Linked DNA regions of Undibacterium sp. KW1. The protein of the gene in region 1 interacts with the protein of each later gene in a pairwise test. Links are inferred from orthologs where the notes say so. Each region holds a gene or a part of one and is shown on either strand. Other genes may lie near its edges.

Region 1 (5,604 bases):
CGACCCAGATATTCTTGCCGATATGGATAGGGGCAAACTGCGATTGCGTCAGGCGCACCCAGTCTTGCTCTTCGACATTGCGGGTGATATAGGCTGGCACGGCTGTCAGGCCAACCGCAGCGGCAGCTTCAGCCACCAGTTCGGCGTGATCGGCATCGATATCGGCCAGGGCAACCACTCGGCTGCGATCCCAGGCAGCTTCGTCAGGTTCCATGCCTGGCTCACCAAACAGCGGGCGTTCAGCATCCGTACCTTCATCGGCATCTTCCACGGACACCGACAAGGCACCCGCATCCATCAAAGCGTCCGACAAAGCCTCAGCCTGCTCACGCGCTACTTCTATGACTATTTCTATCCAGCCCATATTGCTACTTTCTTACGTTCTATATACAGCGTTATTACTTCCAGAAACTTCAAAGTACTTCAAGACCAAAAGGCTCACCACAGAGACAGCACCGAGATGCACAGAGAAAAAATCACTCATCGACGCGACGCATATAAAGATGAATATGCTGTGTTTGTTTAACTTCATGCGTTAAAAATCTCAATAGCAAAAAGCTTACCACAGAGGCTCCATAACAAAGCCAAAAGCACAGGGAAAAACTTGTGTTTTCTCTGTGCTTCTTTTTGACGGCATTTTTTTACATCCCGCCTATTCTCGTAGGTTGGGCCACGTTTCATCAGCCCAACACTGGGCCTCAACAAACATATACGTCATTCCAGCGCCGAGTGTTGGGCTGGTAAACCGTAGCCCAACCTACACTCCAAAGCCTTACTCCGTGACTCGGTGTTGAAAGGTCTTAAGGTCTTAAGCTCTTACTTACTTTTCTTCGACAACTCCGGCATATCTGCAAGCTTATGCTCAAGGTAGTGAATATTCGTACCACCTTCAATAAAGCGCGCATCTATCATCAGCTCGCGGTGCAGGGGGATGTTGGTTTGTATGCCCTCCACCACCATCTCTGACAAAGCGATCTGCATGCGTCGGATAGCCTGTTCGCGGGTTTCGCCATAAGCGATGACCTTGCCTATCATGGAATCATAATTCGGCGGCACGAAATAACCTGCGTAGGCATGCGAATCCACCCGTATGCCAGGGCCACCTGGTGTATGCCAGGAGGTGATGCGACCTGGCGAAGGGATGAACTTGAACGGGTCTTCGGCATTGATACGGCATTCAATGGCATGACCCTTGAGTGCGATATCGGTTTGCTTGAAGCGCAGCTTTTCATTGAAGGCGATGCGGATTTGCTCTTGCACGATATCAACACCAGTAATCATTTCTGTCACTGGATGCTCAACCTGAACGCGGGTATTCATTTCGATGAAATAGAATTCGCCGTTTTCGTACAAGAATTCAAAAGTACCAGCGCCACGATAACCGATCTTGCGGCAGGCGGCAGCGCAGCGGTCACCGATTTTTTCTATGATCTTGCGCGGGATGCCAGGTGCAGGTGCCTCTTCGATAACTTTTTGATGACGGCGCTGCATGGAGCAATCTCGCTCACCGAGCCAGATGGCATTGCCGTGCTGGTCAGCCAGGATCTGGATTTCCACGTGACGTGGGTCTTCCAGAAACTTTTCCATATACACTTCTGGATTACCAAATGCTGCACCAGCCTCTGTCTTGGTCATGGTGACTGCATTGAGCAAAGCTGCTTCAGTATGCACCACACGCATGCCACGTCCACCACCGCCGCCAGCGGCCTTGATGATGACCGGGTAGCCGACCTTGCGGGCTGTTTGTACGATGACTTTAGGGTCGTCTGGCAATGCGCCTTCAGAGCCTGGTACACAAGGCACACCAGCCTTGATCATGGCATGCTTGGCAGATACTTTGTCACCCATCATGCGTATGGATTCTGCACGCGGGCCGATGAAAACAAAACCGGATTGCTCTACACGTTCAGCAAAGTCGGCGTTTTCAGACAAAAAACCATAACCAGGGTGGATAGCCTGGGCATCTGTCACTTCAGCGGCGCTGATAATGGCTGGCATGCTCAGGTAACTTAAATTCGACGGAGCCGGGCCTATGCAAACAGATTCGTCAGCCAGCTTCACATATTTTGCTTCGCGGTCAGCCTCAGAGTGCACGACCACGGTTTTGATACCCATCTCGCGGCAGGCGCGCTGTATGCGTAGCGCGATTTCACCACGATTGGCGATAAGAATTTTTTCAAACATGATTTAACTTTGCGGTGGCAATGGTTGCAATTGCGTGAGCAGGAAACACGGTCCGGTCATTTTGCCCTCAACACGGGCACAGGACTTGAGTTTGCACACGCGCGCCTGGATCAGCCAATCACGAACAGCGGCTGGCCGTATTCAACAGGCTGACCATTTTCAACCAGAATCTGTTTGATCGTGCCTGTGAAATCGCTTTCGATTTCATTCAGCAATTTCATTGCTTCAATAATGCAGAGGGTGTCGCCAGCATTGACGCTTTTGCCAATATCAGCAAAAGGCGCTGCGCCAGGAGCAGAAGAACGGTAGAAAGTACCAACCATAGGGGATTTGACGATATGACCATCCGGTACCACTGGTGCGGCGGCGACAGGAGCGGCGGCGGCTGGCGCGGCAGCTGGCATCATTTGCTGGTGCTGCGGCTGCTGCATCATGACTACCTGGTTTTGCGGCATCGCAGAAGATTTGACGATGCGGACCTTGCCTTCACCTTCAGTCACTTCGAGTTCAGCGATATCTGATTCTGCTACGAGGTCGATCAGGGTCTTGAGTTTTCTTAAATCCATGTGGAATCCCCTTGAAAAAAGTGGTTCTGAATTAATTGGGACGCACAATACTGAGCAGGAAAACAGCTCTGCAATTGCCGCCGAAGTTTGGATTATATACGAAATAAGCTGACATTATCAGCAAATTACGCGAAGATGCGAGAATTTAAATATTTTTCAGGGAAAAGTCAATCGCCAGGCGATAACCTTCAGTACCGAGGCCGCAGATGACGCCTTTGGCAATTGCAGACAAGTATGAATGATGTCTGAAGGATTCTCTTTGATGTACATTCGATATATGTACTTCTATAAACGGGATCGCCACACCTGCCAGCGCATCCCTCAGGGCAACGCTGGTATGCGTCAGGCCGCCCGGGTTGATGATAATAGCATCGACTTGCTCATTGCGGGCAGCATGGATGCGGTCAATTAATGCGCCTTCGTGATTACTTTGAAAAAATGACAACTCTGCGCCAGCTGTTTTTGCCTGTTCCTGCGCTGCAGCCTCTATCTCAGCCAGGGTAGTGGCCCCATAGGTGGCAGGCTCGCGCGTGCCGAGCAGATTCAGATTGGGGCCATTCAGCAGCAAGAGTTTGCGCGCCATAGTCACATTCAATTTGACGAAGATGGCCGCATTTTGCCGCTAATCGACGCAGATTGGCAAGGAAAAACGACGCGTCTTCTATTTTTCCAAAGAATATTTGGCAATATCGGTATGCAATTCATCCATCTTCAGGCGGCCAAGATAGGATTTCACGACCTTGCCTTCGGCATTAATCAACACGGTAAACGGCAAGCCGCCACCAGTATTACCTAATTGACGCGACAGCTCAGAACCTTCCATGCCCGCAGAAAACAAGGGATAGCTGATTTTATATTTTTTTGCAAAATCAGCAATATTTGTCGGGCTATCTATGCCCAAGCCCAAAATCTGTATGGACTTGCCCTTGTATCCATCTTGCATGGTTGATAACTCAGGCATTTCCTGCACGCAAGGTGCGCACCAGGTTGCCCAAAAATTCACGACCAGGAACTTACCCTGCCACTCCGCCATCGATTGCGGTTTACCTTCGCTATCCTTGAACTGCTGCGCCATCAATTGCGCGACCGACTTGTCGGCAGGTGGCTTGGGCGTGGTCTGGCGGTTGCCCGCGTAGATACCCAAACCCGCAAACAGCAAACCCAGCGCGACTGCCAGGCCAATAAACTTCTTATTCATAAATACCCACTCACATAAATCCAAAATCACGGCTCAAGGCAGGGATATTAGCCTAGCTGGGAGATTTATGCTGCATAAGTAAGTGATGCGGGATAGATGGCGAACCGTCATCAGGCTCCCTTCACCGAAACTCTATTATGCGTTTGACATTAAAAATGGATAAACCGGGCCTGCTGAGTCTATTTATCTCGACCACATATACGGGGAGAGTCGTTTGATGCGAAAGCAGGACACCATGCCTTGCAAAATGTCCCTGCCCGCCCCTGACTCAGACTGATACAGCTTGCCTACCCTTCCATATTCATCAAAAAGATAGACTCTGACCAGGTTACAGCATCAAGCTCCCGCACTGTTTTGCGTAGCTGGGCTTCCAGCCTGACACTGGCAGCAGGGTTTGCTGACACACTGAGCAATTGCGCAGTATCCGCACTTGTCCTGCCGCTCACCTGCAGCCCTGCCCTCTTCTCTTGCGATGGCAGCAGGCGTTCCAGCATTTCTGGTTCAGCCATGATGCTGAAGAAGAGTTTAATGACTTGCTGTGGGCTGAGCTGGTCTTTGCAGTCTTCCCAGATTGCCAGTTCCAGCCATTCAATGACAGCTTCACCCAGCAGTATCTTCCTGAGCCCGGCAAAACTGTCTGGCCACAATTGCTCATCGAAGTATCTGAGCAAGAGTGTCAGGCCCAGCGGTGTCAGCCCCTGGTAATGCATGTCACGGCGGATTACCCTGTCTGCCCCGACAACGCTGGCGTATTCAAAAAACGCTTGCATTGCCTCTGCATCAAGTACCAACCATTTTGCGACAGGCGATGGCAAATTACTGGCGTCCATGTAGCGCTCGCCCGATTCACCAGCCATGTCCAGAGCGGCCCGTTTCGACAATTTCCAGGTCGCCAGCCTGCTTCGCAGGTCCGGCGGCGCAGCAGCCACAGGTGCTGCCAGCATGGACAAGGAATAGGCCGCACCACCGGCGGCAGCGGGCGCAGCCATGACCGGCGCGGAGCAAACACCGCCCGCGATAGCTCCCAGCCCACCCCAGCCTGCTGGCAACATGTGAGCGACTTCTATCAAGGCTGGCATATCCAGTGGTTTCTCATCTTCGGCTCTTTCCTCGACGATCAGGAAGCTGGTTTCTGCTGAGATCAATTGATATTGCACCGCCAGCTCCTGCACGACAGATACCTGCTCAGTCATGCCTTGCATGCCGGACAAATAAGTCGCTGCAGCCACGCGTGACAAACTGCTTTCAGCCTGCAAGTCCGCTGTCAATGCAAGGCTGCCCAATTCGACTTCTTCTGCCTGCCCCGACAAGCGGCCAAACAGCTTCATCTGACCCTCAGGTTTTTCTGGCAAGAGATAAAACATATTCAGGGTTTCACCTTTGAAGACACTTGCAGGCAAAGCCGTGGACCACAGTGGCTGGCTGGCAAAGCCGGTGTCGATGCGGATATCCTGCCAGACTGGTGAACGCAACTTCATGAACATGCGCAGGATGGCGGGTGCCACGTCTTCGCCCGGCGCCACATATTCACAAGAGCCACCACTGGCCCTGGCCAGGCGTTCCAGATGCACTTCTGCCGGGCTGGAACCTATGCCAACAATAAACACCCTTTGCCCGGCAGCGCGGGCACTGCTGATCAGGCTATCGACGCTGTCG
Region 2 (5,762 bases), 1.1 Mb from region 1 along the record:
GCGTTTGAAAACCTTGCTGGCAGCATGCCGCTAATTATTAATAGACGTATTTTGATCTCTCTGACATCCCACGCATCACGCCAGCCAGGCATCCTGCTAAATAGCATCTACTCACTCATTATCGCAGTCGCCCTGCTCACCTCGGGCGAAGCACATGCAACAGAAAAAAAACATGTGAAAAAGCCTGTAAGCAGCACGGCAGCAGCCAGTTCTGCCCCGGCTGCCAAGGCAAAAAAAGATGAAAGCCATTTTGAGCAATGGAAGGAAGTATCCAGCTTCATCTCGGAAATGGTCAGCAAGCATGGCTATACCGAAGCAGAATTGAAAGCCATCTTCAAGCAAGCCAGATACATAGAAACCGCCAGGCAACTGATGCGCCCTGCTCCGGCAGGTAAACCCAAGAACTGGAAAGCCTACCGCGCCCGCTTTGTCGAGCCTTACCGTATTGAAGCCGGCGTCGCTTTTTGGGATAAATATGCCGATGCCCTCGCCAAAGCCGAGCAGGAATATGGCGTGCCACCAGAAATTATCGTTGGCCTGATTGGTGTAGAAACCATCTTTGGCAAGCAGACTGGCGGCTTTCGCGTCATGGATGTGCTGACTACGCTGGCCTTTGATTATCCCGACACGCCAACGCGCGATGCACGCATGCAATTCTTCCGGGGGGAGCTGGAAAACATGTTGCTGATGTCCAGGGAAGCCTCGCTTGATCCTTTTGTGTTTAAAGGCTCTTACGCAGGCGCGATAGGCTGGCCTCAATTCATGCCTGGCAGCATCAGGAAATATGCAGTGGATTTTGATGGTGACGGCAAAATCAACCTGACAGATTCACCGGTGGATGCGATAGGCAGTGTCGCCCATTATCTGGCAGTACATGGCTGGAAGCGCAATCTGCCCGTGGCATTTCCCGCTACCCTGGTCGTGAGCGAAAAAAGTGAGCAACTCAGCACGGTCTTGGGCAAAGGTTTGCAGGCCAGCTATCAGTTGCAGGACTTAAAAGCCATCGCGACAACAGCCAGTAGCGATGCACCAACAAATATCCCCTATGGGCTTGTCGATCTGCAAAATGGCAATGACGCAACAGAGTACTGGTTTGCAACAGAAAATTTTTACGCGATTACCTTGTATAACCGCAGTTATTTTTATGCAATGTCAGTCTATGATCTGGGTCGCGTCATTGCCTTGGCCAGACAAAAATAATTCTCACTTAATGTGTTTAACGCCGCATCACAGAGTGATGGAAGAAGAAGCTCGCAATTTAACAGATTTTAATAAACCAAATAAAATTGTTAATTTATGTTATTCTAGTAACTAATTACTGGAATAAACATTGCCATTCAGTATTTTCTAAACTAAAGTGTTGTTATCTAGTTGACACATTTACTTCTTAACTAAGCAAAGTGTCAAGAGATTTAACAATGGTTTGCTATTTTTCTGACAAGCAAATTATATTTTAAAGATACAATATTACCGTTTGATTAATTTTTTATTGAGGCAACTAATTAAGCGTCAATAAACTACACAGCGAGGTAATTATGGCAAATTTGACCCAGCTTGAATCCGATGAAATCGACTATGATCCTAACAATCTGTTGGATACTCTGATCAAGCAATTGCATTTGAAAAATGATGCAGCACTCTCCAGAGCATTGGAAGTGGCACCACCAGTAATCAGTAAAATCAGGCATCGTCGCCTGCCGGTCGGCGCATCACTGCTGATCCGCATGCATGAAATCAGCGATGTCAGCATCAAAGAATTGCGCGAATTGATGGGCGACCGTCGTGCGAAATTCCGTATCAGCGACAAGCAATTCAAACCAAAAGACGCAGCATAAGTCTTTAATTTGATCAGTGCTTGCTGGCCTGTTTGACCTTCGGGTTGTCAGGAAAACTGCTACATTGAAAAATACCGAAAATGCGCCACAAGCGTGATTTCGGTATTTTTTTTCTTGTTTTTATTGTGCGCCGGATTTATGACAGCTTGATGTAAAGCTGCCGGAGAAGTGCAATAAATTGAGTGCCTGGAGATTTCCATGGCAGAGCGCCATGACAATGCGTGCACGAATGGCAGCAGCCAAACCGCTCGCCTTGGCCAGTTCATCACATCTAGCAGTGCCCTTCATGATCTGGCTATATGAGTAGCGATGTGAGTAGCTATATAACTTAGCTGTATGCCTTAGTCCTGTCACTTGCACCTGCACCTGCAAGATATACACGCTATCCACTCGGTCATGCCTGCAATTACATCAGCAAGCCACATCTTTGGCTCAATCAACGAGTGCGGGGCGGCACTCGCTATGATGCGACTGCTCAGGCTGGAAACACACCTGTCGATAAATACCGGTCGCCACGATCACAAACAACGAAGACTATTGTGGCGTTTTCTACCGTCTGGGCGATACGCAAAGCGATTTCGCAAGCACCTGCGGCAGAAATACCACAAAATATGCCCTCTTCCACGGCCATCCTGCGGGCCATTTGTTCAGCATCAGCCTGCGTGACTGACTCCACCTGATCAACTCTGGCTTTATCAAAAATCTTGGGCATGTAAGCCTCTGGCCATTTGCGTATGCCTGGTATCTGCGAACCCTCTTCCGGCTGTGCACCGACGATGCGTATCTGTGGATTCTGCTCCTTCAGATAAGCAGATACCCCCATGATGGTACCGGTAGTTCCCATGGCGCTGACAAAGTGGGTGACCTGGCCCTTGGTGTCGCGCCAGATTTCTGGCCCTGTGGCTTCGTAGTGCGCGAGCGGATTATCCGGATTGGCGAACTGGTCGAGTATCACACCCTGCCCTTCTGCCTGCATTTGCTCTGCCAGGTCACGCGCATATTCCATGCCGCCGGTCTTGGGAGTCAGCATGATTTGCGCCCCGTAAGCAGCCATGCTCTGGCGACGCTCTATGCTCAGGTTTTCTGGCATCAGCAAGATCATCTTGTAACCACGCATGGCAGCAGCCATGGCAAGGGCAATGCCGGTATTGCCGCTGGTGGCCTCGATCAAAGTATCACCAGGTTTGATGCGGCCACGTTCTTCTGCCCTCTTGATCATGGATAAGGCAGGCCTGTCCTTGACAGAACCAGCGGGATTATTCCCTTCCAGTTTGCCCAGGATGATATTGTTGCGGCGCCGGTTTTCATCACCGGGTATGCGCTGCAATCTAACGAGCGGTGTATTGCCTATGGTGTCTTCGATGGTCAGATAGGTCATGATAAACAGCTTAACAACAGCTTAAAAAGACAAAGTCTTATTCTAAACGCAGTTACCTTAAGACGCTTGCCGCATAAGCAAGCACTTTGTTTGAAAAACACCCCGCAAAGGCTGATAAAAATCAGCTTCTCATAGACAAATCAAGCCTTTGCAACCCACTCGCAAGCACCAATCAGGCTTATACAGAATTTAAATAAGCTAATAAAAAACCCCGGAATCACTTCCGGGGTTTTGTGAAACTGTCAGTTCAACAAAAGAACTGAAGAATCAGACTTATTTTGCGCTGGCCTTGGAAGCTGCAGATGCCGCAGCAGAAGCTTTTGGTGCCGCTGTTGACGCTGGTGCTGCTGTTGCAGACGCTGCTGGCGCAGGTTTTTCTGCTTTCTCTGCCTTCGCTGCAGCTTTATCTGCTTTTGCACCTTTGGCAGGAGCTGCGCTGGCCGCTGGTTTTGCTGCTGCACCAGGTTTAGCCTGGCCATTGACAGTCAAACCTGCTTCAGACAATTTAGTGGAGCTTTTTTCGCCTATGCCTTTGACACGGCTTTCAAAATCTGCCCAATCCTTGAAGGCACCGTTCTTGGTACGTTCTTCGATGATGGCCTTGGATTTGGCTGGGCCTATGCCCTTGATACCATCGAGTGCGGCCTGGTCACCTTTATTGACATCGACATCGGCGAATGCAAAACCAGTAGCAGCCAACAAAGCCAGCATAGCAAACATCAATTTCTTAATCATGCGAATACTCCCTCTTAAATTGAACAAACATTGAATTGGACAACTATTTTTATTCAGCCACAGTCCGGTTTGAGTTCCATTCCTGTAGGTATACCAACGATGCAAGTTGCAAGTCGTTGACAAGTATTTCACAGATTTCTTTCAGGGATATGGCCTGCAAAAGGGTTTATTTGAATATTGCAAATCCGTCCGGTTGCTGATCGCTTAATTTCTCGATAAGAAAATCAATAAAGCAGCGTAACTTGGGCGGCATCTGACGTCGACTCGTGTACACAGCGAACAAATGACTGGCAAACCCAGGTTCGTGGTTGTTAACTTGAAGCAGGCGTCCGGATTCCAGATCACTGGCCACCAGCCAGGCCGGGAGGAAAGCGGCCCCCATACCAGCCAACACACAATGGTAGCTCATTGTGGTATCACTGGATTTCATGACTGCATCCAGTTTCAGCGGGATGGAACCAGCCATGATTGAGAGCTTCAGCCGTTCCAGTTGCAAATAGTTGGGGAAAATTGTTGCGACTGTCAATGATTCTGCCGGGTCGGCGGCAGCCTTCAGCATGCGCAGATACGCTGGTGTCGCGACTAAATAAAAATGTGTGGTACAAAGCTGTCTCGCAATCAGGTTAGCCGATGGCTCTGCCGTTGCGCGCAGCGCCAGGTCAAAGCCATCAGCCACCAAATCCACCATGTGATTATCGAGATACAGGTCGAGTCGTATTTCCGGGTATGTTTGACGAAATTCCGTCAGCAGACTAGCGAATCTGGGTGTGGCGAACCAGACCGGGGCGCTGATTTTCAATTCACCACGCGGCGGGCCACTGTCATGTGCCACGGCGGCCACAGCCGCATCCAGAATATCCAGCGCCTGCCGACCTTGCTCATAAAAGGTTTTGCCAGCTTCAGTCAGGCTCATGCTGCGACTGCTGCGATTCAATAGTCGGGCACCCAGTTTGCGCTCCAGCCTCGCAACATGCTTGCTGACCATGGGTGCAGCCATGCCCAACCTGTCAGCGGCAGCGGTAAAACTGCCCGACTCGATGATTTCGCGAAAAACCCTGATGCCATTGAGTTCAAGTTCATCCATGCGGTACCTCCATCCGATGTTCGTGATCAATGTTGCCTATTTTGGAAATGAATCAATGACTTTACCACCATCGATTTCCGAATTGGGAAACATTATGATCCTCAACATCGGAGCTAGGCCTTAGTTTCCGTCACCAGCAGGATCAACATTTTTTCAAAATGGAGCCAGACATGACGACCAATACTTCCAATTCTTTCACCCAAACCGACAAGCCCATCGCGGCCAGCAAAGCACTAAAAATTAGTCTATGGATAGCACAAGTATTACTCGCATTTGTGTTTTGTGGTGCAGGGCTGACAAAACTCACCACCCCTATAGCCGCACTTAGCCAGATGATGCCCTGGACTGGTCAATATTCTGAGAGCTTTGTACGCATCATCGGCCTGATTGACCTGGCAGGCGGATTGGGAATGTTGTTACCGTCACTGACACGCATACTGCCTGGACTGGGGATAGTGGCAACTGCAGCCAGCATCGTGCTCCAAGTGTTTGCAGTCATTTTTCACACCTCACGTGGTGAATTGATGGTATTACCGATGAACTTTGTTTTATTGGCATTGTGTGCATTTGTACTATGGGGCCGTGGGAAACGTGTGCCCATCCTGCCACGCAATTAAGAAATTTTTGCAGAAACTTTGAATTTTCAAACATGCGTCTACCTACTTATTTTATTTCTCATGGCGGTGGCCCCTGGCCGTACATGGATGACTTGCGCGCCCAGATGCACATC

The links. The genes of interacting proteins can lie anywhere in the genome.
Region 2: the proteins of accC (region 1) and cysM interact in binary tests that used the Escherichia coli proteins (3 or more experiments, as listed by UniProt). The link is inferred for Undibacterium sp. KW1 from one-to-one orthologs.

Annotation. Positions count from the first base shown.
Region 1 is NZ_AP018439.1:5,053,083-5,058,686, forward strand. Bases 1-2,837 are described here. They hold accC (acetyl-CoA carboxylase biotin carboxylase subunit), read right to left. Parts: upstream 2,185-2,837; coding sequence 817-2,184; downstream 1-816. Other genes in these bases: prmA (50S ribosomal protein L11 methyltransferase), read right to left, coding at 1-364; accB (acetyl-CoA carboxylase biotin carboxyl carrier protein), read right to left, coding at 2,295-2,750. Outside these bases: aroQ (type II 3-dehydroquinate dehydratase), read right to left, coding at 2,896-3,333; UNDKW_RS22740 (TlpA disulfide reductase family protein), read right to left, coding at 3,412-3,948; UNDKW_RS22745 (VIT and VWA domain-containing protein), read right to left, coding at 4,236-5,604. UniProt on the Escherichia coli protein: This protein is a component of the acetyl coenzyme A carboxylase complex; first, biotin carboxylase catalyzes the carboxylation of the carrier protein and then the transcarboxylase transfers the carboxyl group to form malonyl-CoA.
Region 2 is NZ_AP018439.1:3,903,359-3,909,120, forward strand. What follows is about bases 1,263-4,257. They hold cysM (cysteine synthase CysM), read right to left. Parts: upstream 3,214-4,257; coding sequence 2,311-3,213; downstream 1,263-2,310. Other genes in these bases: UNDKW_RS17480 (hypothetical protein), read left to right, coding at 1,536-1,835; UNDKW_RS17485 (hypothetical protein), read right to left, coding at 1,956-2,123; UNDKW_RS17495 (helix-hairpin-helix domain-containing protein), read right to left, coding at 3,487-3,948; UNDKW_RS17500 (LysR family transcriptional regulator), read right to left, coding at 4,115-4,257. Also shown: UNDKW_RS17470 (DUF3488 and transglutaminase-like domain-containing protein), read left to right, coding at 1-34; mltB (lytic murein transglycosylase B), read left to right, coding at 55-1,200; more of UNDKW_RS17500, read right to left, coding at 4,258-5,032; UNDKW_RS17505 (DoxX family protein), read left to right, coding at 5,203-5,649; UNDKW_RS17510 (class III extradiol ring-cleavage dioxygenase), read left to right, coding at 5,682-5,762. UniProt on the Escherichia coli protein: Two cysteine synthase enzymes are found. Both catalyze the same reaction. Cysteine synthase B can also use thiosulfate in place of sulfide to give cysteine thiosulfonate as a product.